Regions from separate parts of the Microbulbifer epialgicus genome, predicted to be linked through region 1. Evidence: predicted binding sites of a transcription regulator. Region 1 holds the regulator's gene; each other region holds the start of a gene.

Region 1 (7,428 bases):
CGCGGGTTCTGTGCCAGCGCGCACTCTTTTCCAGTTCTGTCCAAGAAGTGATCGACGGCCGGCCACGCATGGCCTTAAGTCGCTCAACGGACTCTCGCTGGGGAAGGTTGCCCCGCAATGCCGCAAGCGCCTCCAGGACGCCGGCTCGATTGTTACACACCACACCCATATCGCAGCCCGCCTCCAGGGCCGCTCGAATTCTCTCTCCATAGCCGCCGGCGGCTCCAGCCCCCTCCATCGATAGGTCGTCGCTAAAGATTACGCCGTCAAAACCCAAACGCCCCCGCAGAATATCCTGCAGCCAGTAGCGGGAGAATCCCACGGGTTGGCTATCGATATTCACAAAGCGGATATGCGCAGGCATTACCGCGCTCAACTCTGACGTCGCAATACAATCGACAAATGGCAAGGCATCTGACCCCATCACCTGCTCTAGGGTGCGATCATCCTCCGGCAATTCCACATGACTATCCTCAAGTACATGGCCATGTCCAGGGAAATGCTTGCCCGTTGTCGCCATCCCCGCTTCACGCATTCCCCGCATAAACGGCCGCACATATGCTGCTAAGCGCTGGGGGTCTACACAGAAGCTGCGGTCACCGATCACCCTGCTGTAGCGCTCATCTGCATCCAGCACTGGGGCAAAGCTGAAATCCACCCCAACGGCGAGAAGTTCCGCTGCTAATAGCCAGCCTACATCCTGCAATTGCTCTTCGCTCGCTACCGCGGCTAATAGTTGCATAGATGGCAAGCGTGTAAAATCCTCACGGAATCTCTGTACTCTGCCACCTTCCTGATCCACCGCCAACAAAATCTCCGGGCGTATCCCTCGGATAGCAGTCACCAACTCCTGTAACTGCGCGCGATCGCGATAGTTACGGGAAAAGAAAATCAACCCACCCACAAGGGGGTGGCGTAGTAGCTCAGAATCCTCATCGGTGAGTTCAAGCCCCTCGATATCGACCATAACCGGTCCTGGGGGTGCAGACATATTCGACTCCTCTTTTATCCACCAGCTCAACCGCCTGGGGTTAACCGGCCTCCACTTTCAGCATTGCTGAAGCCGCTGGCACCAAGCGCTCCAGAGTTTCCGGCAGGCTGCTCTGCGCACCAAAATCCTCTCTCAGAATAGCTTCTATGGCATCGTAACTCGACAAAGTAAAGATGGTGGCACCCAGCATAAAATAAAGGCGCCAGTAGAAGGTGACGGGGTCCACCCCCGGTAAGGCTTGCGCCAACAAACCGGCAAAGCGACGGTAACTATTACCATATCGAGCCACTATAAAGCGGCGTAAGTGCCCCTGGAACTGCGTGTAGGCCAGTCCCAGCAAACGCATAAAACGTTGCGGGTCGAGCCCCCGTTCACTCAAACCACCCAATCCGACGCGGAAAAGGCTCCCCACCAAGTCTTCGACCCGGAGTGTTCCACCTGTTGCGACGCGCTGATCCAGCTCCGCCTCAAGAGCATCGGTAAAAGGGGTTAGGAAGCGTTCGAATACCGCTTGAATCAACTCTTTCTTGGAACCGAAGTGATAGTTGACCGCAGCCAGGTTGACTCCCGCTGTACTTGTAATTGTCCGTAAAGAAGTCTCGGTAAAACCACGCTCAGCGAACAGGGCTTCTGCAGCATCCAAAATGCGGGTGACAGTATCCGTCTGACTCATAAGTCTCAAACCATCATTTAAAACAACTGTTTAACTCCCGCCAGAGTAGCATATTCCACTGTCGGACTAAGGGCGCATTGTGCCTTTCAATATAATAAGTGCCCGCCTGAATTTAAGATTGCGTTAATTAGCTTAAGAAATTTTAGGAAGGCGTTATAGGAAGACCGAAAGGTTAGATGATTACTTTGCGGTAAAAATCCACACCAGTGGCTGTGCCATAGTCATCAGCGCTCAGCTGAGAGTCGATAGCTGAGTTCATCATAATCCAGCTCTGGACGGCTGGGCAAAGCTGTGCCTGGTGACCCAGGCCAGTCGAAGCGTCAACCCCCACAACCAAGATAAACTCCAAAAAATTGTCCAGAATAGTATTGAAGCTAAGATTTGCGAGAATTCTAGCCATAGGTTTGGCCATTCCCCTGACCGCAATCCTTTTGACTATATTCAGCTGTTACTGTCTTGCACCAACTGCGCTTCCGCGAGTTTCTTGAGGGCTACTCTGTCAATTTTCCCTGTTGGGTTTATTGGCATGGCATCCAGGATTTCGATCACTTCTGGAGCTTTGTATCCAACGCGCTCCCTCGCGCAACGTATGACCTCCTGAACACAAGGCACAGGTGCATTTTTCTTCAAGGTAATATAAGCCCATAAGTTCTCCCCGTGAGCATCATCGTGGATACCAATCACACCAGCGAGATCCACAGACGGATGCGCCATTACCGCTTCTTCAACCTCCTGAGGTGATAAGTTTGAGCCATCGTGGACAATGATCTGCTTCTTTCGACCGCGAAACCAGAAGCAGCCTTCGGGGTCGACACGCATAACATCGCCGGTATCGAACCAGCCATCGGTGAATGCTTCCCTATTCGCTTGAGGATTCCGCCAATATCCAGTCATCACCGGAATCCCACGGAGCCAAAGATTACCATCGACTTCAGGTGCCACTTCTCTTCCTTGATCATCACGCAGGCTAACGATGTAGCCTGGAGCAACAGTGCCCACAGATCCAGCTTTATCTGGTGAGCGCGACTGATTAAAAAGACAGTCTGGAGCTTCTGTCAGTCCATAACCCTCCTGGATCATCAGCCCCGTTTTGTTGGTAAATTCAGTGGCAATGTTTGCTGGAAATTTGTCTCCCCCCGTAAAGCACACACGAAGTGAGGTAAAGTCCTCACGCCTGGCATTTGGGTTGCGCTCCATAGCGATAAATAACGCCGGTACCATCACCAGGATAGTTGGCCGGCTACGCCGTAATATCGAAAGAATTTCTTCACCGTCAAAACTGTGTGGAATGACCACCGTCGCTCCTACTGAAAACGCTGCCAAGGCCGTTGAAAGTGATCCAACATGTGCGATTGGGCCTCCAGGCAGGACAGTGTCGTCCGGTGATAAATCCAGCGCAGCGGCAAAACTCGCCACAATGGACCCAAAAGAAAGCAAGCTATGGATGACACCTTTTGGCTTACCTGTACTACCTGAAGTAAAAAATAGAAATGCGGAGTCATTTATGTCCGCTACAGGTAAGTCAGTAATTTTCCCCTTGCTTTCCACCAAGTCTTCAACGCGTCTTGCATTTTCAATTACACCACCAAAAGAAAGAACACCTTTTTTCAATTTACTGATAAATTTACTTGCCCAAATATCCTCGCCACGTTCAGCACTCACACTCAACGCTACTGCGCCACTCACTTCAAGGGCATAGTCAATCTCAGGTAATGTATATCGATAGTTCAATGGAACTACAACCAAACCAATTTTCAAGCATGCGAGATAAAAGATAAGAGTCTCGCCTCGATTGGGCATCAAAGATGCGATTCGATCACTTTCCTGTAACCCCATTGCGGCCAAGCCCAGTGCAAAAGCATCAATATCCCGCTGTAATTGTCGCCAGGTCCATATTTGATTTCCAGATACAAGTGCCGTCTCATCTGGCCTACTTTCCAGAGCAGATAATAAGAGGTCTGTTAAACTAGCAAGTCTCGATAATTGGGGACCGAAAATAGGCAAAGTTAGGTTTCCTGAAATGGGCTACGGGCTGCCTCGTAAGTTAGAGAGGTTGAAATGGGGGGAAGCCTAAAAACACTAATTGAATTACTTTTAGTTATTCCCTAGTACGCATATATTTCATAATCAAGTCCGCTGTCTCTTCGACAGTATCGACGATATGGAACAAGTCCAGATCACTAGCATCAATACAATTGCGCTCAAGCACAGTGTTTACCAACCAGTCATAAAGCCCCGTCCAGTAGCGTTTACCCACCAGCACTATTGGAAAACGCCGCACCTTTTGCGTTTGTACCAAGGTTAGTGCTTCAAACAGCTCATCCAGTGTTCCGTAGCCTCCAGGTAATCCTACAAAGCCTACGGCATGCTTAACGAACATAAATTTACGAACAAAAAAGTATCGGAAATTTAAACTGATATCCTGGTAAGGGTTCGCTGTTTGCTCGAATGGCAGCTCAATATTTAGCCCAATTGAAGTGCCGGGTTGATCGAAAGCGCCTCGATTGCAGGCCTCCATCAGTCCCGGACCTCCACCAGTAATAACCGGGACACCTTCCGCCGCCAACAGCTCTCCCAACTTTACCCCCTGTTGATATTCCGGACTGTCCTCGGTAAATCTCGCCCCCCCAAAAACGGTTACCGCCCCACTGAGCGGCACCAAACGCTCTATTCCATCGACCAATTCAGACTGTATGCGTAGAACTCGCCAGGCCTCTGGCATTTTTACATCTAGCATTATTCTTTTCCCTCGCTGTCAGGTCTTTCAACTATCGTCTTCATGCCTTGTTTTCATAAACAATGTAGCAGCTTATGAAGAGAGAGGGAGTGAGGATTGCGTGAACCTTAATTCTGTATATAATCCCAGCAACTGTATATAAATACAGAAAAACTAGGTAACTCTATGACCAATCTCACCGCACGTCAGACTCAAGTTTTAGAACTGATCAAAGCCTATCTGGACGATACAGGCTATCCTCCGACCCGAGCAGAGATCGCTCAAGAGCTGGGTTTCCGTTCGCCAAATGCCGCTGAAGAGCACCTGAAAGCACTAGCGCGAAAAGGGGCTATTGAGATGGTCGCTGGCGCCTCCAGGGGAATTCGCATTCCCGACCATCAATCGGGCTTGCCGATTGTCGGGCGCGTGGCGGCGGGCAGCCCCATTCTGGCAGCTGAGCATATCGAAGATTATTGCGACCTCCCCGCCAGCTTCTTCCACCCCCCAGCAGACTACCTGTTGCGCGTACATGGTATGAGTATGCGTGACGCAGGTATTTTGGATGGCGATCTTCTCGCAGTACAGAAAACCGAGCAAGTCAGGAATGGCCAGATTGTCGTAGCTCGTATTGACGAAGAGGTAACCGTGAAACGCTTTCGCCGAAAAGGCAATCAGGCAACTGTGCAACTACTGCCAGAAAATGAAGATTTTGAAACCATCCAGGTGGATATGCGGGACAAGAATTTTGTCATCGAGGGGCTGGCGGTAGGTGTCATTCGCCAGACCCCTTAACTACCCAACCAATAGCCCCCGGCTAAAACAACAACAGCGGCCTTTGGCCGCTGTTGTTTCAAATCTGCGTTAACCTTTCAATTAGTGAATCGTGTGATTAACCGGCATTGACTCATCTTCTTCCTCAAAGTACCCGGGCTCCAGATCATTCAAATTCTGTACTGCCTCAATACCAGCTTCCAGCATTGCACGGGCCACGGCCACTTTATGTTTTCTCAGAAACTGGAGACTCTCGGCTGAGAAATGAATACTCACCAGAGGGTCCTCCTTGTGGCCGGCACGGCGCAATGCCACGTCGCCATTGGCCAGCTCGATAATTTCAAAAGTTTCTGAGGACATTCGATTTTCCTTCACGGCACATCAGTTTGCGCCAAGTGTACCACAGGCTTTTTAAAAGTATCAGTGGGCGCAAACTACAAGGAAGAAACTACGCAGGTATCCGGTTCAACACTCTTCCAAATTGGCGCGCTGCCGATGTACCAACTCACTCAGGGCCGCATGCCATTCCTGTAGCACTTCAGCAGAAACAACCAAAGGTACGGGACTGGCAACATTGTGCAGAGGGATAAGGTTGGCCCCTTTGCGTATGGGCTCTGGACTCGGGGAAAGGCTTAGTAACCGGCTCCAGATCAACAGCAGCTGGCTCAGCCAGGTATCAGACTCAGAGCCCAACTGCTGTAGCTCCTTAACTTCATTGCTGGCCCGCCCCTGAGCCTCTAGGCTGTCTGCGATGATCTGCAGGGATTCAGGCTCAATATCCAGCTGCAATTGATGGGACAATTCAGCGAGGAAAGCCTTGTAGGCTTTCCAGAGCTGCAATATTACCCCTTCCTCCAGCGCAGTCCTTTGCAGTGGCGTTTCACAGGTCATCTGCAACAACAGCTGGGCTTTGCGCAAGGCTGAAGCAACCTGGCCAGTATAGGGGTTACTCATTTACTTCTTTGCAGCCGCTTTCTTACGTACAGGTTTACGTTTCGCCGTAGTAGCCTTGCCAGCTTCAACCTGCCAACCACCATCTCGATAGAAGGCTCGCCAACCAGTCGCTTTGCCCTCTTCTTCAGACTGTACATATTGTTCCTGTGTCTTGCGGCTAAAACGAATTACAGTGTCCCGCCCCTGATCATCCTCTACAGGTGCTGAGAATAGGAAACTGTATTTGGGGTCGATCTCGCTTTTATGCGGGAGCAACTCTCTAACCAGGGGAGCGCGAGTCTCTCGATTTTTGGGGAACTGGCTGGCTGCAAGAAATAAGCCCGAAGCTCCATCACGCAGGATGTAGTGGTCTTCTACCTTTAAGCAAGCCAACTCCGGCATAGGTACCGGGTCCATTTTGGGAGGGGCAGGCTGGCCATTCTTCAACAGCTTACGCGTGTTCTTACAGGTTTCATTGGTACAACCAAAATATTTACCGAAGCGACCTGACTTTAACTGCATATCACTGCCACACTTATCGCATTCGATAATTGGACCGTCATAGCCCTTAATTTTAAAGGTACCCTGCTCCACTTCGTAGCCACTGCAATCCGGATTATTGCCACAGATATGCAGTTTGCGGTGCTCATCAAGAAGATAGCTATCCATCGCCGTACCACATTTGGCGCAGCGGCGCTTTTCCCGCAGCAACCGGGACTCTGCCTCTTCATCCATGTCTGCATCGACCGCTTCATCACCTGAAACCAGGTTCATCGTATTCGTGCAGCGCTCTTTGGGGGGCAGGGCGTAACCAGAACAGCCAAGAAATACTCCTGTAGAGCCGGTGCGAATCTGCATATGGCGACCGCACTTTGAGCACTCAATATCCGTATCTGTCGGCGTATTGCGACGCATCCCTGCGTCGGAGGACTGGGCCTTTTCGAGTCGAGAGGAAAAGTCCTGGTAAAATTCATCGAGCAACTGCTTCCAGCCTTTATCACCATCAGCCACGGCATCCAGGGATTCTTCCAGGCTTGCAGTAAACCCATAGTCCATCAAATTCTTGAAACTTTCGCTCAGTCGATCGGTAACGATATCGCCCATTTTCTCTGCGTAGAAACGGCGATTCTCGAGACGTACGTATCCACGATCCTGGATGGTGGAAATAATCGAGGCATAAGTGGAGGGACGACCAATACCGCGTTTTTCCAATTCTTTTACCAGGGCCGCCTCGCTGAAACGAGCCGGTGGTTTGGTAAAATGCTGTTTTGGATCTAGCTTTTCCAGGGCCAGTTTGTCCCCAACCTTCACATCCGGCAGCACCAGATCTTCATCTTTCTTACC
Region 2 (7,428 bases), on a different contig from region 1:
CACAGTGGCAATAGTGGCCTGGTGCATCGTCGCGAGACCGCGGAAGGAGTTCATTATCCCCCAAACGGTGCCAAACAGACCAATATAGGGGCTGACAGACCCGACCGTAGCCAGGAACGGCAGGTTCATCTCTACCTTCTCCTGCTCCCGCGACATGGCCACGCGCATAGCGCGCTCAGTGCCTTCCATTACCGCTTCGGGGCCGCTGCTGCCCTGCTGGCGCAGACGGGTAAATTCAGTAAAACCCGCACGAAACAAAGATTCGACGCCATCGGTTTTACCCTTCTCGGCGCGCTCATTACCCTCGCGGAATAACTTATTTAGGTCTGCTCCAGACCAGAAACGCCGTTCGAAATTGTTCAGGGAGCGCTTGGCCTGGGATAGGTAGAGCCCGCGCTGGATAATCATGATCCAGGAGACCACCGAGGCCAGTAACAGCAACAGCATGACGAGCTGCACCAACAGGCTGGCGTTCTGAATTAGCCCCCAAAGAGAAAGTTGTTCACCGGCGTTCATCTTCTTAAATAACTGCCTTTAATGCTGAATAAATGGGTTCCGGCAGGGCACATGGCCTGCGGCTGTCGTCAGCGACACAGGCAACTTTGACCACACCTTCGCAAATTAGCTCATTGCCGCGCCAGATTTTTTGCTCGAAGGTCACCGCGGCGCGGCCCAGTTTGCCTATCGTCGCAGTAGCGCGCAATGCATCATCGAGTATGGCGGAGCGCCGGTACTGAATCTCGGCGGAGTGCACCACCAGTAGCAGCCCCTGTTCTGGCATCGCCGGCTTATCATAACCGAGGGAGCGCAACAGTTCTGTGCGCGCCCGCTCCATATACTTAAAATAATTCACGTAATAAACGATACCGCCCGCATCTGTATCCTCGATATAGACACGCACGGGAATGCCAAATACTTCCTTCACTCCTCCCCCTTATTCACTGTTTTTCTCTCGTCCCGAGTCGGCAGTCTCTTAATATCAATTTTTATTATCTGGCTTGGGCAGTCCGAAATGCTCATAGGCGAGCCCGGTAACCACCCGCCCGCGGGGCGTGCGGGCCATATAGCCCTGCTGGATCAGGTAGGGCTCGAGCACATCCTCCAGGGTATCTCGCTCCTCGCTCACCGCCGCCGCCAAACTATCTACTCCCACAGGGCCTCCATCAAATTTCTCAATCATGGCCAGCAGCATGCGGCGGTCGAGCTGATCGAAACCGCGGGCGTCCACGTTGAGCATATTTAAGGCGGCATCGGCAATGGCTGAGTCTACTGAGCCATCAGCTTTAACCTCTGCGTAATCACGCACTCGGCGTAGAAGACGATTGGCAATTCGCGGAGTGCCGCGGGCACGACGCGCCACTTCCAGAGCTCCGCCCTCATCCATGTCCACGCCCATCAGTCCCGCCGAGCGGCGCACAATGCTGGTGAGATCTGTAACGTTGTAGAATTCCAGGCGCTGCACTATGCCGAAACGATCCCGCAATGGGGAGGTGAGCAGGCCTGCCCGAGTGGTAGCACCCACCAGGGTAAAGGGCGGCAGATCCAGCTTGATAGAACGCGCCGCCGGCCCCTCGCCAATCATGATATCCAGCTGATAATCCTCCATCGCCGGATATAGAACCTCCTCCACGTGTGGACTGAGGCGGTGGATTTCGTCGATAAACAACACGTCCCCCTGCTCAAGATTGGTCATCAATGCAGCAAGGTCCCCTGCCTTCTCCAGTACGGGGCCTGAGGTGGTCTTGATCGCCACCCCCATCTCCGCGGCAATAATATTGGCCAGGGTAGTTTTGCCCAAACCAGGAGGGCCAAATACCAGGGTATGGTCCAGAGCTTCTTTACGCAGCTTGGCAGCCTGGATAAAAATCTCCATCTGCTCTCGCACCACAGGCTGGCCCACATAATCATTCAGGGACTTGGGGCGCACGGCGCGGTCGTATTGCTCCTCCTGGCCTGAGGGCCCCACCGGCTCCGGCGCTACCAGACGATCTACTTCAATCATTTCAATTTTCCAAAGTATGCCAGGGCTCTTTAAGCGGGAGCCATCCCCTTCAGGGCCAAGCGAATCAGGGCAGCACTATCGGCATCCGGCTGCTCTTTAACAGCGCGGGACACCATTTTGCTGGCCTCGGTCGACTTATAACCCAGAGCTACCAGGGCACTCTCTGCCTCGCCAGTGTGATCCACTTTGGGCACAACAGCTGCGGCCATTAACGGGATGTCGTTAGCATCGCCAAAATCCGGAGTCAGCTTGTCACGCAGTTCTATAATCAGGCGTTCGGCAGTCTTCTTACCCACGCCAGGTACCTTGACCAGAGCCGCCACATTATCCTCTGCTACACAGCGCGCCAGAGCGGCACCGTCCAGGCCCGAGAGAATAGCCAGGGCCATCTTGGGGCCCACGCCACTCACTTTGATTAAAGTGCGAAACAGTTTGCGATCGGCATCGCGTATAAAGCCATACAACTGCTGGGCAGTTTCGGAAACTGCCAGATGCGTATGCAACTGAACCGGTTGGCCCAACGCCGGCAGCTCAAAAATAGTGGTCATAGGTGCGAGCACTTCATAGCCAACACCCTGCACATCCACGAGTAATAAAGGTGGCTGCACCGCAGCCAAGTTGCCGCTCAGTCTTCCAATCATGTGTCATTCCAGGTTTGTTATATCTGTGCCCGCTAGAGGGGCCAATTCCAATGCGTGACTTATAAACTAAGGCGTCCACGACGGAAACGACTGCGCGCACCACCTGCAGTAAATACCAGGGTCTGCTCGGTATGCATATGACACAACGCCACCGCAAGTGCATCCGCGGCATCCTCCTGGGGCGCCGCGGGTAACGACAGCAGCGTCTTGACCATATGCTGTACTTGTAACTTATCCGCGCCGCCATTACCTACCACCGCCTGCTTGACTTTTCGCGCTTCGTATTCGGCAACGTTGAGGCCGCTATTAGCACCGGCCACTATGGCCGCACCGCGGGCCTGCCCCAACTTCAGAGCAGAGCCCGCACTTTTGGACATAAAAACGCTTTCAATCGCCATCTGCGCAGGCTGGTACTGTTGGGCAATCTGGCTCACCGCGTCGAAGATGAGCTTTAAGCGCTCAGGCAGAGGGCCTTCCGGTATACGAATAACTCCGCTGGCGACATAGCGAGACTTGCCCCGCTCCACATCGATAATTCCATAGCCCGTTTTGCGCGAGCCGGGGTCAATACCCAGGATTCGGGTCAAAAGGTAACTCCCCAAAATATCTGTATGTTTATATAGTGGTGGGAGTGTCCCAAGGCCGGCAAAGGGCGTCAAGGGAGGGGGCAAGGAAAGCTAAACGAATAACGCGAGGGCCGGGAAGTATGGGGCGGACAGCATCCGCCCCTGGATAAGCGGGATTTAGCCCAACTCCTCCATCACCTCGACGGGAATATCCGCATTAGTGTACACATTTTGGACATCATCGAGATCTTCCAACATCTCGATCAGGGCCAATACTTTCTCTGCACCGTCCTTGTCGAGCGGCACAGTGGTGGAAGGTATCATGGCAATTTCAGCATTGTCCGGGGTAAAGCCAGCCTCAATCAGAGCATCCTTTACCGTCAGATAATCCTGAAATTCAGTCGTGACCTCAACACTGCCGTCATCATTGGTCTCGATATCCTCGGCACCGGCCTCAAGCGCGGCCTCCATCAGCGCATCTTCGTCGACACCAACGTCGTAATACATCTGTCCCTTGCGCGCGAACAGGTAGCTCACAGAGCCATCAGTGCCCAGGTTGCCACCACGCTTGGAGAAAGCGTGACGCACTTCTGCCACGGTACGGTTGCGGTTGTCGGTCAGGCACTCTACCAGCACTGCTACTCCACCTACTCCATAGCCTTCGTAAACTACCGCTTCGTAGTTGTCACCTTCGGCATTACCAGCGCCTCGGGCGATGGCCTTATCGATGGTGTCGCGCTTCATATTGGCGCCGAGAGCCTTATCGATAGTGGCGCGCAATGTCGGGTTATCGTCAGGGTTAGGGCCCGCTTTTGCGGCCACCGTCAGCTCGCGAATGATCTTGGTGAAGACCTTGCCCCGCTTGGCATCCTGAGCTGCTTTGCGGTGTTTGATATTGGCCCATTTACTATGTCCGGCCATATTCCGTCTCTCTTCAGTCAGTGCATAGGGTGGGCCAACATGCGAAGCGAACTGCCCACCACTACGATTGGATGGGCCCGCTTCGCTCGGCCCATCGGGGAAAAATCAGCTGATTTTCTCTTCTTTTTGACGCAAGCGGATACTCAGTTCACGCAACTGCTTGGCATCCACAGTACCTGGGGCATCTGTCATTACACAGGCCGCACTCTGGGTTTTGGGGAAGGCAATGACATCACGGATCGAATCGGTACCGGTCATCAGCATCACCAAGCGATCCAGGCCAAACGCGAGGCCACCATGGGGCGGAGCTCCATACTTGAGCGCGTCCAACAGGAAGCCAAACTTCTCACGCTGCTCTTCTTCATCGATACCGAGAATGCGGAATACCGCTTGCTGCATTACCTGATCGTGGATACGCACTGAACCACCGCCCAGCTCGGTACCATTTAGCACCATATCGTAGGCACGGGACAGGGCGTCGAGTGGGTGTTGCTCAAGCTCTTCCGGGGCGCAGGAAGGCGCAGTGAAAGGGTGGTGCAATGCGGTAAGGCTGCCGTCATCATTCTCTTCGAACATCGGGAAGGCCACCACCCACAGGGGCGCCCATTCGGAAGTGTACAAATCCAGGTCCTCACCCAGCTTGCAACGCAGCGCACCCAACGCCTCGGAAACAATTTTGGCCTTGTCGGAACCAAAGAAAATGACGTCGTCATCTTCCGCTTGCAGGCGGTCGAGAATCGCCGCACGGGTTTCGATCGGTAGGAATTTAACGATCGGTGACTGAAGACCATTCTCCAGATCAGAACGATCGTTGACCTTGATGTAAGCCAGGCCTTTGGCACCGTATATGCCGACAAACTTGCCGTAGTCATCAAGTTGTTTGCGGGTAAGTTTTTTACAACCTCCAGGCACCTTGATTGCTGCCACACGTCCTTTGGGATCGTTGGCGGGACCAGAGAATACCTTGAAGTCCACCTCGGTCATCAAGTCCTTAATTTCCACCATTTCCAGCGGGATACGCAGGTCAGGCTTGTCTGAACCGTAACGCAGCATCGCTTGGTAGTGAGTCATACGCGGGAACTCACCCAGCTCAATACCTTTCAGCTCTTTGAACAATTTCCGCACCATGCCCTCGGTAATGGACATAATCTCTTCCTCATCGAGGAAGGAAGTCTCAATATCGATTTGGGTAAATTCCGGCTGGCGGTCGGCGCGCAGGTCCTCATCGCGAAAGCATTTAGCAATCTGGTAGTAACGGTCGAAACCGGACACCATTAATAGCTGCTTAAATAGCTGGGGCGACTGCGGCAGAGCAAAAAACTTCCCCTCATGGGTGCGGCTCGGCACCAGGTAATCACGCGCTCCCTCTGGGGTGGCACGGGTCAGAATTGGAGTCTCAATATCCAGGAAACCGTGTTCATCCAAGTAGTTTCGAATCTCAGTAGTCAGCTTGGAGCGGAAACGCAGATTGTTCTGCATCTCGTTGCGGCGCAAGTCCAGGTAGCGATACTTAAGACGTACGTCCTCGCCAACTTCGGTATGCTCATCCAGTTGGAATGGCACAGTCTCAGCGCCATTAAGGATTTCCAGTTCGGTACCGTAAACCTCTACCTCGCCAGTCACCATATTTGGATTCAGCGCTTCAGGCGCGCGGGCGCGCACGCGGCCGGTAACCTTGAGCACATATTCACTGCGCACGCGATCGGCCATTTCGAAGTGCTCGGCGGCATCGGGGTCGAATACCACTTGAACAATACCCTCGCGGTCGCGCAGGTCGATGAAGATCACACCGCCGTGATCGCGACGGCGATCAACCCAGCCACAGAGGGTTACTACACGGTCTATGTCCGCGGAACGAAGGACGCCACAGTAGTCGCTGCGCATGGATGAAAATTCCCGTTATCAATAGGTAAAAAGGTTAAGTAAGAGAGTACACTGCACGGACCGCTCCGCACAGCGGGCCTAGGCCGTCTTCGCCCCCGCTTTGGCAGGCTTGTCGTCCTTGGCCTTGCCGCTGTTTGCCGCATCGCCGGACAGGTTTTTCTTGTTACCGGTCTTGAAATCGGTCTCGTACCAGCCGCCACCTTTCAGGCGGAATCCAACTGCGGAAATTTTCTTGCGCAGCTCGGCCTGCTCACAGGCTGGACAGTCTTTGAGCGGGTCGTCGCTCATGCGCTGCAGGGCCTCCATCTCATGGCCACAGGCATTGCACTGGTATTCATAGATCGGCATTGCTCAGTACCTGGTGCTGTAAAAAGGGGGACAGAGTATACATGAGCCCCCTATAGGGAAGAAGCTGCCCCCTCCATCTGCTCTAGCGAGAGGGGTTTGGGGGGCACAAAAAAGCTAAAAAATGGTGAAAAAGCACTATTTTTCTAGTATTTCCTCGTGCGGCCAAACAAAAACTATATATACTTCCCTCCATCACCCGCTGAGATCGCCGTTTTTTGGATGCAGCGCAGCGGGAGACAAAACACACTTTTACCGGACACATACCGAACAACAAAGAAGGAAGTAAGCCATGGCTGTTACCAAAAAAGCTGCTACCAAAAAGGCTCCAGCAAAGAAAGCTGCACCAGTTAAGAAAGTAAAAGCGATCAAGGAAAAGTACACCAAGACCCAGGTCCTGAACCAAATTGCTGAAAACACCGAACTCTCCCGCAAACAGGTTCAGTCTGTCCTGGACGAACTGAACGATATCATTGAGGGGCACATCAAGAAGCGTGCAGTTGGTGAGTTCGCCTTGCCAGGCCTGCTGAAAATTACCACTGTAAAGAAGCCGGCCAAGAAGGCTCGCAAGGGCATCAACCCCTTCACCGGTGAAGAGACCACCTTTAAGGCCAAGCCGGCCAGTATCCAGGTGAAAGTTCGCCCACTGAAGAAGCTGAAGGAAATGGCAGAGTCCTAAGCACTCTCCAGAGCCTCAGCACAAACCCCGCTTCAGCGGGGTTTTTTATTGCCTCCATCCACCAAGCTAGATCATACATAAACACTACTCCCCACTATTCTGGGGAGCGAATTGCAAACCTCAGCCCACTACTTCCTGAGTGATCAAGGCAATCACAAACCCCTCAAAAGGCGGGGTACTCGGCAATATTTATTGCTCGGTGAATAGCGTAAAATAACCAGCTTACAGATAATTGAACCCAGTTTATTCTTATGCGCGTATCCCGTTACCTTATCGCAACCCAAAAAGAAACCCCCAACGACGCGGTAGTAATCAGCCACCAGCTGATGCTGCGCGCGGGCATGATCCGCCGCCTTTCCTCCGGCCTCTACACCTGGTTGCCCACCGGAT
Region 3 (7,428 bases), on a different contig from region 1:
AGCTTCGCTCAACACTTCGCCGAACGGGAATTGCCAGGCAACGATGCCCGAGGCCGCCAGCACGGCGATGTACTGGACGCGACTGGCGCGGCGTTCGTTCTGCTTGGAGGGCGCAGGCAGTTTTGCCATCACGCTTTCACAGAAGCCATCGTCGTCCAGGTAGGGCTCATCGAACTGCAGCTGTTCGCTTAGCCAGGCATCGAACTGTGGATCTTTGCCCTCTATCGCAACATCGCTCAAGGTGCCACCCTTTGTATTCCGCTGTTCAAAATTAACCATTAACCACCTCCTCGTGCCATGGTTGGAGCAAGCTACGCAGCTTGGCCTTGGCGCGATTTACATGGGATTTTACCGTACCCAGCGGCAACTTCATAATGCTTGCCGCCTCCTCATGGGAAAAGCCCCTCTGCATACATAGGTGTATCGCCTGACGTTGGGCTTCACTCAGGCTGTCCATAGCAGAGTTCAAGTCCCTTGCCATACCCAGTTGCAGGGACTCTTCCACAGTCTCTTCCGCTTGAGCCCGATCGACCGCATCCTGGTTCACTTCCGGGGCGTTCTTGCGTTTGTGGCTCATGACGAGATTGTAGGCGATACGGTATAACCAGGTGCTGAACCGGGCATCCCCCCGAAATGCCGGCAACGCCTTATAGGCCTTAATAAAAGCCTCTTGCGCCATATCGTCCGCCAGACCCTGGTCACCATCGCACAGCTGACGGAGCGAGAATCGCAGCTGTGACTGATAGCGACGAACTAGCTGGGCATATGCCCGCTGGTCCCCGTCTTCGACGACGCGCCTGATTAATTCCTCGTCATTGAGGTCCATAGTCCGGTCCCTAAGCCTGCTTGTTATCGAGCTTCCAGTTAATAAAGCGGGCCAGGCCGATAAACAGTGGGATCAAGCCCAGACTGCCTACACCAAAACCAGTCAGGGCCGTGAGCCAGATAAACACCGCAGCACCTACCGCAATGAGAGTGATACCTCTGTCGGCAGGATTCCTGGGGCTATTACCCTCAAGCATATCCAGCATTTCAGGCGGAACATCGCGGCCTTCAGCGACCATGCGGTTGATATTTTCCACTACCAATTGTTTCTTGCGGTAGCTGTTATGAGTTACCAACCAGACAATTAGCACCGGCATACCAAAGACACAGAGCAGAGCCAGCACCGGCAGTGTCACTACCTGGTGGAAATCTATACCAGTGTGAGATTCCTCCCGGTTACTGGATGCAGAGTCATATTTTTTGGAAAGACCGATCTCAACATTATCCGGGACACTGTCGAGGGCTTCCTCAACCACCTCTCCGCGCTCATCGAGAATCCCCTTACTCTCAAGCTTCTCAATGATTCGCTGACTCCAGGGGCCGCCAAACTCTGAGCCAAGATCCACCCTAACTTCACTGCGCTCACCATCCTCTGCCTGGGTTTTAATGGTCAGTACGCCGTTGTTATCGTGCATGATGCGCACCCGTGTATCGGGCTTGCGGGCCTCCGGTGCTTCGGCATCTAGCGTGGGGGGAGCTGGAGGCTCAGGCATTGCTATATTGTCATCCTGTGCCCAGCTACCCAAAGCGGCAAATGCAGCTACCAGGGTTACCAGCCAGCGAACACCTGCCCGCATGGATTGTGAATTTCTCGCTCTCATTGTTTGCTCTCTGATCTTTTTCATTGTTTGTGCTGTTGCACCGTCGGGGGATTCAAAACCACTGTTGGCTTTATATGACCGTTAATCGGCCTATTGTAATGGGTCTTGGCGTGGCGCCTTGTTGGGGCTTATCCACCACAATGCGCACCGGATAGGGAGATCTGATGTCCTGAGAATCGCCCTTTGCTTTGCACTCATTAAGCTTCAATATAAAGTGCTGTTCGGTCTTCTCAGTAAGCTGCCGGTGGATGTCTTCCACAGAAAACCCCAGATCCGTCGCCCTGACCTGCACGGCTTGCATGCCGCCGAGCGCCAGTACTAGTACGGCGCAAAATTGTACCCTCTTAAATGATCCCGCAGTAAACATTGTGACCTCCAGATCGCTTCTCCTTGTACACCTTTATGACGGGGCCAGTACCAACTTTGGATGCAGGTGCATAAAATTTTTTTCCCGCCACCTATTCGGTAGCACTATGCTCTTCCCACCCTGGACCTGCGGGCACAAAAGTCGCAATAATCCGGGATTCATTGCAGCGAGTTCAAATCGATGTCTTCAATAAAGGAAGTCCTAACATTCTGGTTTGGCAGCCCAGCACTGGATTTCACACCGACCAAAGTGCAGCGGCAGCGCTGGTTTGCGGCGACGCCAGAGCTGGACTTAGAGATACAGCAAGATTTCAGCGAGATCACCGACCAGGCCCTTGAGGGCGAGCTAAACCACTGGCGCCAGACCCTGCAAGGCGAGCTAGCCCTGATACTTCTTTGCGATCAGTTCGCCCGCAATATCTATCGCGGCAACGATCAGGCCTTTGCAGGAGATCCGCTCGCCCTAGATATCACCGAAGGCATTCTGCGGCGCGGAGACACTAGAAGTCTCGGCCTATTCCAGCAAATATTTGTTGGCATGCCACTGGAACACAGTGAAAAACTCCCGATGCAACGACGCTCCGTGGCATACTTCGGCCAGTTGCAGAGAGAGTACCGGGGTGACCAGAGCGTTGCCCCATACCTTGCGACCCATTATCGATATGCTCTAGCCCACGAGGCGGTTATTGAGCAGTTTGGGCGCTATCCGCACCGCAACGCGGCACTCGGCCGCGAATCTACAAAAGAAGAGTTACAGTGGCTGGCACAGGGGGGCGGCTTTAAATAATGGATTTACTTGGTTGGTTATCACTCGCAGGTATCTGTGCGCTCGGGGCCATGTCTCCCGGCCCTAGTCTCCTGATCGTTATGCGCTCTTCCGCCTCGGGGCTCCAGCAGGGGCTGGCCAGTGCAATTGCCCATGGAGCCGGTGTCGCCATCTATGCGGCTCTCACCGCTTTTGGCCTTGCTGTTCTCATTACCAGCTCACCGCTGCTGTTCAGTATCTTGCAGTGGGCCGGCGCTGCCATGCTGGTGTACTTAGGATGGAAGGCCCTGCGCGCACCGGCACCAGGCTCCAGCACCACTAAACTGGAAGCACCAGAACAAAGTACCCGGCGTGCGATTGCCCAGGGCTTTGGTGTGGCCTTTTTTAACCCCAAGATTGCGGTATTCTTCACTGCCCTATTCAGCCAGTTTGTATCGGAGCAACAGACTCTTACCACCAAACTGGGAATGGCCGCAGTAGCTTCCGGGATAGATACCCTCTGGTATTGCATCATCGCCCTGGCAGTGCATGCCAGCCGCAAGCGTCAACTTGTGAGTAAGCACCTTGGTCATCGCGTCCAACAGATGTTCGGTTTGCTACTCATCGCCTTGGCCGCGCGACTGGTTCTCACTATCTGATTCATTGGGCGCCTCCGCGCCCGCTTCCCTACTCTTAACTCCTAAAAAAACAGGCCCGGTGTACGGGCCTGTGAGAGCGGAGGTTGCAGCCCGGCGCCTGGGGGGAGTACGCCGAGCCGCGGTTTCATATTATGACAGCCTTGGAAGCCCTTTGCGGTCAAGCTATCGCAAGCGTTACTCCCCTGACCGCAATCAAATTCCCGCCTATTTATTGCCTTCGCTCGTTGACACTGAATATTTATACAGTTACCGTATGGCTATACAAACAATCTGGAATGTCTTACAGGCAATTGGGAGGCACATCATGGCTGTAGTAGCTGTTTGGAAATGCGATCGAGACGGAGCAATGTTCGACAACAAAAAAGATGCTGAAGAACACGATAAGATGCTGGAGCTGGCTGCCAATATCACTTCACTGATTGAGCGCCATATCGAAGGTATTGATGAGCAAGTTGGCGAAGAGATTGGCCTTTTACTGGCCAAGCGTCGCGATGCACTGGCAAAGGCCTGCAAAGGCAAGCCTGAAGTCCTGCTGCAAGAAGAAAGCGGCACTGAAGAAACCTCAGACGAAACCGTCACGCCTTTTGCAGCTAACCAGTAAGCGCTTATAGTTTCATCCCTGTACTCTGCCCGGTTCAGCCGGGCCTTTTTATTGGAGTGCCCTCAATAATTATCAGGCAGCTCCTTGGTGCCCCTGGCCATTCTTACCTCTCTTAACCATCGGCACCCACCTTTATTAAGGTTATAGAGCCTTAACAACCATAACAATATTGACTACCGCCAAGGCCAGTATCACAACCCAGCTGATCAAAGTGCCCCAAAAGCGTCCCATATGTGTTCCACCTTTACCTGCAGTGAGACCATACGCATGAAAAATTCGGGAAAGAACAAATGAAATTCCGAACACATGCAGCCAGACATGTGACAGGCCACCCAGTTCGGCAACCAGCAGGAGCAATAGTGCAATAGGTGTATATTCAACCGCATTCGCATGCACTCTCACACGAACCTCATTAGAGCGATCGTCACCAGTACCAATTCCCACACGCTTAGTGCGGCGAAACTGCACTACCCTCAGTGCAAGGTAGACAATCAAGAATGCACAGAGGCTGGTATAAAGTGCCGTAACATAGGCCATTAGGTCCGTCCTTTTTCTTATTCATCAGACTGCTGGAATATAGCTGTAAAGACCATATTGCCGCCACACAGATCCTATGCAATACACAGGGCTTTTTTGCTCAATGTTTTAGTTGCCTGGAAGCAAATAACAAAAGAGCGGGCAATGCCCGCTCTTTTAATACCTACATTGGCCGGGCCAATTAATATTGGTAACCAAAGCCGTGTCCCTTGGTGGGCTTCAAATGGCGATCGCGCAAGCGGGTGGAACGGGTTACCAGGGATTGGGGTTCACCCTCAATCAATACCTGTTCCGGGTAGCTGGTAACTTCCAGTGGATCACCGCTCCAAACTACGATATCAGCAATTGCGCCCTGCTCCAGGGTGCCGCCCTGCAGATTGAAGATATCAGCCACATTGCTGCTAATAGACTTCAGGGCTTCCTCATAAGGCAGGCCGTGAGCAACGGCATTGCCGGCGGACTGGCGAGATAGATATACATTGTGAGTGGAGGCGTAATCGGGCCCACTAATAGCTACTTTTACACCAGCCTTGGTCAGTAACGCCGCATTATCGAGGCGCGCACCCAGGCTAGAAAAGGAAATCGGCAGGTTATTGATAGCATCGATAACCACTGGCACCTGGGCCTCGGCCAGCTGATCCGCTACCATCCAACCCTCGGCTGCTCCCAGCACTATTAGCTTCACATTGGAGGCTTTGGCAAGTTCAATAGCGCCGAGAATATCACTGGCACGATTGGCGGTAATGACCAGGGGTTCCTTACCACTAATCACCGGCTGTAAAGCCTCTAGATCCGCCAAGCTGTAATCCAGCTCACGCCACTCACCACGACGAATGGCAGCGCGATTTTCCCGGTACTCCTTAGCTTCACTCAGTGCCTTCTCAACCTTGGCATAGGCGTTAGCACGGCTGCCACCGGCTAACTGCGCGCCGGCCTCACCCAAATAGGCCTTCTGGGCAACATCTTTGGCTTCAATACTATCGAACTCACCATTCAACTTAATGGCAAAGCTTCGTCCAGCAAATACGCGCTGGGCTTTGATAGCACCGTCATCCCAGGTGCTAATGCCTGGGAAGACTACAGCACTGGTTACACCGCCTGCGCGATTGAAGGGGATCAAAGTGGATTTAGGGTTGTAAGCGGGCAGCGGATTAAATGCACTGCCGATACTCTCACCAGTCACCGACTGATCATTTGTCGAGCTGGCAGCACTGATTTCCACCAGGCCAAGTTCGGAAACCGGTGCTATCACTCCCGGAGTGACTACTTTGCCTTGTGCATCAATTACCCGGTCAGCAGAAACACTCAGGGAGGGGCCGACCTGCTCCACTCTACCATCGACAACAAGTACATCGGCAGACTCCAGGCTGCCTTTGCCTGCCAAGGTATGCACTTTGCCACCCTTGATAAGGATACTCTCCGCCTGGGCACTAGCTGCCAGTACTCCGAGAGCCAGCGTACAAAAAACAACTACTCTTTTCACTGCCGCTCTCCTTCTGCATTGAGAATGCCCAGCTCAAAATCGCTGCGCGGTTGGCGCTTATCAGCGCGGTCATACATCAGTTCACCATCGATAAATACTTGATCAACGTGGGTGTAAACACTGAAGGGGTTGCCAGACCAAACCACAACATCGGCCATCTTGCCCTTCTCCAGGCTGCCGGTTTTTTCTTCGATACCCAACGCCTTAGCGGGGTTTGAAGTCATCCAGACGACGGCATCCTTGGGTTGGATATCAAAGCCCGCGCGTTGGCCAGCAGTCATCGCCTTGGCCACCTCTTCATTCAGGTGCTGCACGCCCACACCGGAATCGGAGTGGATCATGGCGCAGGCTTTGGCCTGGTCGACAATCGCAATATTCGCTTCGGTCATATCAAAGGCTTCATGCTTAAATCCCCACCAATCGGCCCACATCGCTGCACAAATATCGTTCTCTGCCAGCAGGTCAGCCACTTTGTAGGCCTCAACGGCGTGGTGGAATGTAGAAACCTTGAAGTCGAACTCTTTGGCAACATCCATCATCACGGCCATTTCCTCACCGCGATAACAGTGATTGTGCACCAGGATATCGCCATTCAGCACACCCGCCAGGGTTTCCAGGCCCAGGTCACGCTCAGGCTCATCACCGCCGTTCTCGACGTAGTCTTCCCACTTTTTCTTGTAGTTACTGGCTTCGATCCAGGCTTTACGATAACCGGCTACATTCCCCATACGCGTAGAAGGGGAAGTACCCTTACCTCCGTATACGCGCTTGGGGTTCTCACCACAGGCCATCTTTAAACCATAGGGGGCACCGGGAAATTTCATATCCTGCACGCTGCGACCCGGCACATTCTTCAGGGTCACACTGCGGCCTCCGAACAGGTTGGCGGAGCCCGGCAGAATCTGCAGAGTGGTAACTCCAGCAGCCAGTGCCAGTGGGAACTGGGGGTCTTGGGTCCATACGGAGTGCTCAGCCCACACTTGTGCCGTATTAGGCGAGGTCATCTCATTGCCGTCTTGAGAAGATTCTATCGATGGTGCCGGGTAGTCGCCCAGATGGGAGTGCACATCGATGATACCGGGCGTGACCCATTTGCCTTTACCATCGACGATTAAGGCTCCCTTAGGTGCCTTTAGATCTTTGCCAACCTGGGCAACTTTGCCGTCTTCCAGCAAAAGGTCAGCGTTTTCCAATTGCTCCCCTGTGCCGGTAAGCAGCGTCGCCCCCTGAATCAGGACAGGCTGGGACTGAGCAACAGAATAGGTCGAAGGGAAGGCGTCCAGGCGCGCAAAATCCAGGGATCTTTGCTCGCTCTCGACTTTTTTCTCTCCGCACGCGGATAGCAGCAACGAGGCACAAAGCAGAGCCGCGATACCGCGCCCGAAAACTCG
Region 4 (7,428 bases), on a different contig from region 1:
AAGAGCCAATTCTTTTAAAAGTTACAATCCCTCAGCTTTCTCGTATTCAAATTATAAAGAACCTACAGGCTAATAAACCGATAATTTGCCAACCATAGTGGATTAAAGAACTTCCTCAATAGCTGGAACCTACTCGGGAGAATCGCATATATAGTAAAAAATATAGTTAAACGCTTTCAGTCTTTATGAAGTTGCAAATACATCAGGTAAACAGTACAGAGCATCAATAATATCCCCTCGAGAATATTGAATACCCTCATCATGGCCTGCCTGTCAAACAAAACCCATTACCAGAAAAATCTTAAAGTGTCAGGAAAGCATGGGAGAGACCTATCAATAATATCGTCTCTTTCACCTTACTCACTAGCAATCTTTTACTCTAATAGATGATACAAAACGAGCAGCCGACCGATAAACATGGAAAAATTCAGCAATCAATCTCCAACAACTGATAAACACTAAAACCACCTGCTGCTAATAGAAGTGCAGACCCAACTGTAGCACCAGATATAAATGACATAGCCCTTCCAGTTCCATACCTGATAAAAATACCAAATTGGCTGACTCCGCCCTAATTGACATCACCAACGAAAAACCAATAAATGCTATACGCAAAGATATATTTACTTCCTGACATCTTTTAATTTATTATCTTTATGAGCATATCATTATAGGAGATACGCTTCGAAAGGAACCCTCTTGCTAAGACACCCCTTTACGGACGGTGCATTTTATAGTGACAATACCTTTACCAATTTCATTAATGGAAATAGTTTGAACACTCTAGCCAGATTAGCAGCTTTATTACTTTGTACCAGTTTGAATACCTATGCTGAAACCTCGGCTGAAGATCACATCGCAAAATTTATTGACAACTTCTCATCAGAAACGATTGAAGGCTCAGCAGCCAATTACTTTATAGAAACGCCGCACTTTATTTTTGGCCCTAAAGTATTTTCACCTCAGGGCGCTACAGAGGTAGAGGTTATACTCTCCGATATACGCACAGCTCTGAAGGAAAGAGATTATGTAAAATCTGAAGTGATGAGTTTTGAAACCCAATTCACTGGCGAGAACATGTCTATCATATCAGTACTACTAAAGCGCTACACTTCGAAAAACTCCATTTTAGACTACATTTGCAACACCTATACACTGGCAAACACCAAGGAAGGATGGAAAATACTGTCCTGGCTGCCATCTGATCCAGTGAATTCGACACAATGTTTTAATAACAATACATACTAAAAAGGGGGAAGGAAAGAATACACTGCGGTCGGGATCATATAAGGTATGGATACCGATTACGAACTTACAGGGATGTATTCACAGCGCGTCACGAGTGCAGTGTACTCTTTCCTTCTGACCCAGCAGTAACTTTTGTAGAAGCTTAAGCCTCTTAAAAAATGGACTGTGAAGCAAGTTATCCACCCTCACTCTAGGCTCTACTGCGTTGCCTTTAGGCGCAATCATGAATAGAGAGCCAGACAATGAATACAAAAAAAGAAATACAAGAACTTCTTACAGAATTGTACAAGATAATATCTGGCCCGGAAGACTATGAACGAGATTGGGATAGACAACGGCGTTTATTCACTACCTATGCCAAAGTTATCCGAACTTCTGTAGACAACAATGGCAATCCACAGTCTCTGGTAATGGAAATTCAGGACTACCCACAAAACTTCCAAGAGTTAATTGGTAGGCAAGCCTTTTATGAAGTGGAAATTCACAATATTATTGAAGTCTTCGGTAATATTGCACATGCATTTAGTACTTATGAGGCTTGGAAAGACAGTAAAAAGACCGAGTTTATCAAGAGGGGGATCAACAGTATTCAGCTTTATAACGATGGAGAATCCTGGAGAATTACCAATATGATTTGGGACGATGAACGACCGGGCCTCTCGATCCCTTCAAAGTATAATCCTGACGCTATAGTTGAACCCATCTGAAGATAGATCGTAACTGTACCACCAAATTATTTTGCATATACGGCGGAGTGGGAAGCTAGCGGTGCTCCCATTCCATATTTAGCGAATTCCTTCCCCTAAAATATCGCAACTACATAACTGACCTGTCACGAAATGCCATCATTTACTAAAAAGAGGGAAGAAAAGAATACACTGCGCTCGGGACCGTATGCGGCATGGATGCCGATTACGAGCTTACAGGGATGTATTCACAGCGAGTATCGAGTGCAGTGTATTCTTTCCTTCTGACCCAGTAGTAATCAGCATTAACAATAAATTACAAAGCTATTCCCAAGTTCGACAAAATAATCTATGCTGTACATATATACAGCATCCCCACACAGCAATGTCAGATAAAGAAAATTCACTGCGCCTGCACAAAGGCCGCGGCGCTACCAGTAATATCACCGGGCGTTTTGCCAGCCATTCGAGCATCCTGGAGAATGATGGCTGGCAAACAGAACCAGAGCCTCTGGAGCGCTTGCCCACCGAGGCTATCGAAGAAAAAGCCAAGTCTATTATTGCCACCAATCAGTCGCCGGATATCCCCTTCACTCAATCAATTAACCCCTATAGGGGCTGTGAACATGGCTGCATCTATTGCTACGCACGTCCCGCCCACTCCTATATGGATCTTTCGCCCGGTCTGGATTTTGAAAGCAAAATATTTTTTAAACCCAACGCAGCAGACTTACTGAAAAAAGCATTGCGCAGGCCAAACTACCAGTGCAGTCCAATAGCCCTAGGAGCCAATACCGATCCCTACCAGCCTCTGGAACGGGGGAAAGAGATTACCCGCGCACTGCTTCAGGTGATGCAACAGTTTGCTCAGCCGGTCACCATTGTTACCAAAAGTCAGCTAATTCTGCGAGATCTTCCAATCTTAGCGGAAATGGCTCAGGACAACCTGGCCCAAGTGGCAGTCAGTGTAACTACACTGGATAAGGCGCTAAAAAGAAAACTGGAACCGCGCACAGCGGAGCCTGCTACTCGTCTTCGCACAATAGAGCAACTTTGCAAAGCCGGAGTACCTACAGCGGTATTGGCTGCACCAATCATTCCCGCCCTTAATGACTGTGAACTGGAAAGTATATTGAAAGCGGGACGTGATGCCGGCGCAGAGCGCGCGGCCTATATACTTTTGCGCCTGCCCCATGAAGTAGCACCATTGTTTCGCGAGTGGCTCTCTGTGCACTACCCGCAAAGAGCTAAACATGTTATGAGCTTGGTACAACAGAGTCGAGGCGGACAGGACTACCAAAGTGATTTTTCCCAGCGCCGAACTGGCAGTGGCGTTTTCGCCCAGCTTTTACGCCAACGTTTTATTGTCACCATCAAAAAACTGGGCTTGAATCACCGTCGATTATCGCTAAACTGCAGCCTGTTTCAGCCTCCACCTCAAGCTGGTGAACAGCAATCACTATTTTAGGCTGCTATTAACTACTTATTGGATTAGATGAACCCCATCTATTTCATTGTTGCCCACGAATCACTCGTACAGATACCCGAATCTGTTGGTATTTCGCAGGCTCACGCCGGTCTAAGCCGATAGCGGCATATCTTTATGCCACTTTAACTTGTTAGTTTGCGGGCTAGTAAGGAGGGGAAAAATACACTTTACTCGGGAGCGCATGAGGTATGGATGTCGATTGCGAGTATACAGGGGGTACTTACAGCATGTCACAAGAGAAGTGTTTTCTTTACTTCCTACATAGTAGTAACCACTAAACTTTTTAACCGGTGCTTTACTTAATGAGCTATTGGTTTGTCTATTTGGTTCGCACTTCCAGTGGCTCGCTTTATACGGGGGTCACCACGGATGTAGAACGCCGGTTTGCAGAGCACTGTTCCAGTGGCTCCAGGGCCGCCAAGGCATTGAAGGGCAAGGGCCCCCTCTCGTTAGAGTACCAGAAACAGGTCCCTGATAAATCAGCAGCACTCAAACTGGAAATAATGATTAAGAAGTGGCCCAAGCAAAAAAAAGAATCCCTGATTGCTGGAAGCATAGTACTCCCGGGGTTATCCGGGAGGGATGGACCAAGGAAAGCCAGCAAGAAAGACACTGCCTAATCAGAGTATCTATACACTAACGTCGGTTCATCGCCGGCTTAGCAGCCAGGCAACTTCCCGAGCGGGCACCAACCCCTTCAGACCTCCTGGTATATCTCGACTACCCAGCATTTTCAGATGGTAATCTGCAAGGTAATAATCAAACACCTGCTCAGAGCTAATCGAGAAGGGAGGCCCTGCTAATTGCGACTGTTCATATTCAAAGGCGATTAACAACTGTGGGGCAATTTTTGTAATTGCCATCAGGTGCTGAGTATACTGGCTGCGCATATCTTCGGGCAGAGCAACAAGAGCAGCCCGATCATATATCGCATCAACCGGCCCCAAGACCTGCGCTTTTAGCGCCAATATATCACCAACAAATACATCAATGTTTTCAGCGCTATAACGTTTAAGTTCATTGATCACTTTAATTCTTGGGGTCAAGCCAAGTGCTTCAAAGAGTTGCTGTACGGCTATTTCACTGAGTTCCACACCAGCAATCGCATATTCTCTTGACTTGAGCCACGCAATATCGCCAGTTTTGCCGCATAAGGGAAGAAGTAAACGGCTGCCTCGCGCCAGGGAAAGCTTCTGAAAATACTTGGCAAGCATGGGATTTCCCATCTCCTCATGGAAACCAATATCATTTCTCTCCCACTTATCCAGCCAGAACTTCTCTTCCATGTCAGCTTCTCCATGTGCACCAGTTCTTAGTATTCCCAATAGTTTAACTGCCAGCAAAATCCGCTATCAATGTTGCAGGTATTTCAGAGCGGTATCCGGCCCCGAGCCTGAGGTCGCCGGATCTGTAAATGCCAAGGCGGTAACAAAAACCATTGCCACTGTAAACATAACGCGCTTCAACATTGCTATTACCTCTGAGCAATATTTTTCCGCTTTTATTAAGAAAAGCGAGAAAACGCCAATCAATTATCCCGTCCTATTAATCCTATTTCCATTCAAAATGAAGTAAAAATTCCCTCAGGAAACCTTTTTGTATGACTCGCTGTGTATTTAACAGCTCAGGGCAAGGCGCCCAGGCCACAACCTATCGATCATCGCAGCAATAACACTGCCTACTGATATCGATGCAATCAAAATCAAATAACTATCCAGAGAGACTTCCTTTTGTGCGGCCAAAGCTACTAAAACACCGATAGCATAGCTCGGCATATTCCTCACCCCGGTTACCAGACCCATTGCCCAGGCACCAACTGCCGCAAATAACAGGGCTGCAGGTAGTGCCACAAGAAATGGCTGTAGTTGCCATCTTGCCACTACCGCTTGAGCAGCAAGACCCAATCCCAAGCCAGTAACAGCACAGGCCAGATTGTAAGCCCCAGACCCCAGAGTCCTGCCCCGGGAGAAATAGGCAACCACTCCAAGTACCGCCACCCAGGCGAGCATCCCTCCAATAAGAGCCGTCACTGCCGCCATAGATATTCCCAGCATCAGGCGTAACCCGGTTACAAGCCGGTCCTGGACTAGCGTATTCCCGCCTTCGACGCTATCAGTCGCCCCTTTCATCAATTCCACTCCGTCAGTGCCATGCTCATATTGACTGCTCATTCCTTGCCTAAAATACTCTCGGCTTCCATGTCGACTATTTGCTGGAAAGTTGCCTTACCCTCCCCAGCAATGGCATTTTCAATGTTTTCCAGGCTTTAGCGGTATCAGACTTCTTCCGCATCCTTGCCTAATATTGCAAAAGGTGAAATATAGCGCCATTCCCAGGCAGCAACTGCATCTCAAAAGCAGCACTATGTAGTCATGCGACTATTTGTACATGGAAAGGGACATTGGCGACCCGGGTAGTCGCGACATACACGGCAGAGGAATGAGGTTGCACAAGTTGGAGCCCTTACCAGGGGATCTCACTGCCGTCATAGTTGTAAAAATGGCCACTATTACTCGGTTCAGCCTGCAGCAGAATTTTTTTCAACCCCCTAACGCTCACTTCAGCTGAAATAAGTGCTTCGGGCCCACCCATGGCCGTTTTTACCCATCCGGGATGCAATGCCAACACAGTAATGCCACGATCCTTCAAATCGATCGCCAAGCTTTTCACAATTTGGTTAAGAGCTGTCTTGGAGGTCCGGTAGATGTAGCCCCCGCCAGAGCGATTATCAGCGATACTACCCACCTTGCTGCTCATCATGGCAATTAGCTTATGACTACTGGCAGCCACATTGTCACAGAAAGTCTCGGCCATCATGTAGGGGGCAATGGTGTTGGACTCCAGGACCCGCCGCCATTCCGTACGATCCACTCCACCGAAGCTTACTCTTTTGGGGCCATAGTAACCGGCATTATTGAAGAGGATATCAATAGGCTCCCCTTGAATCGCCTTAGCCACGGAAATCATTTGTGAATAGTCCGTTACGTCCAGCTGGATGGGATGTACCTCAGAATACTGCTTCCCCAGATCCTTGAGCTCAACAGCCTTATCAAGGTCCCTGCAACAGGCCAAAACTTTCCACCCATCGCTCGCGAACTGGGTACAAATTTCAAAGCCAATGCCGCGATTACTTCCGGTAATTAGTATGGTGCCAGACATTTCAACTCCTTCGATGGTATTCTTGCGCAAATCGATCATAGCAACTATAGAGCCATGTACTACTCACCTAGCGATATCTTTTGGTTCCTGCTATTGGCAGCCATTGCTTGGTATATCTGGGCCAATATGGCGGCAAAGGAACAGGTCAAGCGCGCCGCTTCCAACCACTGCAAACAGTTGGGTGTGCAGCTGCTGGATGACACCGTTATGCTGGTGAGAACCCGGCTCAAACGCGATCGCCACGGCCATATCAGCCTACAGCGCAGTTATGAATTTGAATTTACCTCCACTGGAGAACACCGATATTCAGGCATCGCCATACTGCATGGCCGCCGCATCGAGCAGCTACAGCTGTCCCCTCACCACTTGAGTTAATTGGAAGTACCCGAATGAAACGCGGCCTGTATCGCCATTACAAAGGAAACCTTTACGAAGTTCTACACATCGCCACTCATAGTGAAACTGGCGAAAAGCTAGTCACTTACCGTGCCCTGTACGGTGATTTCGGAATCTGGGCCCGGCCATTGGCTATGTTCACAGAAACCCTTCAGAAAAATGGCAAAACCGTGCCCCGCTTTCAATTGGAAAAAGCTTTCGAACTGACGGATAGCGATTTGGCTGCAGCATAATCAGCCACCAATCAAATAGATGGAAAATCAGAACAGAGAGGGCTCGAACAGGCCTTAAGGTCAAATAAATTGCACCTGGGCACCTGCTCGATATAACCTTTTCCCGCCCGAACTAAGGCCCAATTCCACTTTTAAGGACCCTCGGTGAACAATAAAAACATCATGATCTACGGTGCAAACGGCTATACCGGTGAGCTTATTGCACGAAAAGCTGTGG

What was found. Region 1 encodes LexA, which represses DNA repair genes until DNA is damaged. Its sites were predicted from a motif close to ACTGTNTNTANANACAGT; they were not measured.
Region 2: a site for LexA is predicted at 3,250-3,267, ahead of ruvC (crossover junction endodeoxyribonuclease RuvC). Genes of this name have one in related genera too.
Region 3: a site for LexA is predicted at 3,646-3,663, ahead of ACCI49_RS04005 (YebG family protein). Genes of this name have one in related genera too.
Region 4: a site for LexA is predicted at 2,288-2,305, ahead of ACCI49_RS06685 (PA0069 family radical SAM protein). Genes of this name have one in related genera too.

Annotation. Positions count from the first base shown of each region.
Region 1 covers NZ_JBGMEK010000030.1:28,655-36,082, reverse strand. The annotation lists gene nagZ (beta-N-acetylhexosaminidase) at 1-991, opposite strand, end outside; gene ACCI49_RS13745 (TetR/AcrR family transcriptional regulator) at 1,032-1,664, opposite strand; gene ACCI49_RS13740 (hypothetical protein) at 1,837-2,064, opposite strand; gene ACCI49_RS13735 (class I adenylate-forming enzyme family protein) at 2,106-3,668, opposite strand; gene ACCI49_RS13730 (LOG family protein) at 3,763-4,401, opposite strand; gene lexA (transcriptional repressor LexA) at 4,567-5,172, shown strand; gene ACCI49_RS13720 (hypothetical protein) at 5,254-5,511, opposite strand; gene ACCI49_RS13715 (DUF6586 family protein) at 5,617-6,105, opposite strand; gene topA (type I DNA topoisomerase) at 6,106-7,428, opposite strand, start outside.
Region 2 covers NZ_JBGMEK010000018.1:65,540-72,967, forward strand. The annotation lists gene tolQ (protein TolQ) at 1-516, opposite strand, end outside; gene ybgC (tol-pal system-associated acyl-CoA thioesterase) at 521-925, opposite strand; gene ruvB (Holliday junction branch migration DNA helicase RuvB) at 980-2,002, opposite strand; gene ruvA (Holliday junction branch migration protein RuvA) at 2,032-2,643, opposite strand; gene ruvC (crossover junction endodeoxyribonuclease RuvC) at 2,703-3,230, opposite strand; gene ACCI49_RS10235 (YebC/PmpR family DNA-binding transcriptional regulator) at 3,387-4,130, opposite strand; gene aspS (aspartate--tRNA ligase) at 4,236-6,014, opposite strand; gene ACCI49_RS10245 (FmdB family zinc ribbon protein) at 6,093-6,362, opposite strand; gene ACCI49_RS10250 (HU family DNA-binding protein) at 6,652-7,038, shown strand; gene ACCI49_RS10255 (proline--tRNA ligase) at 7,290-7,428, shown strand, end outside.
Region 3 covers NZ_JBGMEK010000005.1:40,357-47,784, forward strand. The annotation lists gene ACCI49_RS03975 (hypothetical protein) at 1-279, opposite strand, end outside; gene ACCI49_RS03980 (sigma-70 family RNA polymerase sigma factor) at 272-826, opposite strand; gene ACCI49_RS03985 (DUF6249 domain-containing protein) at 837-1,646, opposite strand; gene ACCI49_RS03990 (hypothetical protein) at 1,717-2,013, opposite strand; gene ACCI49_RS03995 (DUF924 family protein) at 2,194-2,799, shown strand; gene ACCI49_RS04000 (LysE family translocator) at 2,799-3,416, shown strand; gene ACCI49_RS04005 (YebG family protein) at 3,721-4,017, shown strand; gene ACCI49_RS04010 (MAPEG family protein) at 4,159-4,554, opposite strand; gene ACCI49_RS04015 (amidohydrolase family protein) at 4,736-6,037, opposite strand; gene ACCI49_RS04020 (amidohydrolase) at 6,034-7,428, opposite strand, start outside.
Region 4 covers NZ_JBGMEK010000010.1:20,495-27,922, forward strand. The annotation lists gene ACCI49_RS06675 (DUF6841 family protein) at 775-1,248, shown strand; gene ACCI49_RS06680 (hypothetical protein) at 1,491-1,955, shown strand; gene ACCI49_RS06685 (PA0069 family radical SAM protein) at 2,320-3,402, shown strand; gene ACCI49_RS06690 (GIY-YIG nuclease family protein) at 3,726-4,043, shown strand; gene tmpT (thiopurine S-methyltransferase) at 4,071-4,709, opposite strand; gene ACCI49_RS06700 (DUF1097 family protein) at 5,040-5,594, opposite strand; gene ACCI49_RS06705 (SDR family oxidoreductase) at 5,887-6,582, opposite strand; gene ACCI49_RS06710 (DUF3301 domain-containing protein) at 6,637-6,957, shown strand; gene ACCI49_RS06715 (DUF1653 domain-containing protein) at 6,972-7,211, shown strand; gene ACCI49_RS06720 (saccharopine dehydrogenase family protein) at 7,356-7,428, shown strand, end outside.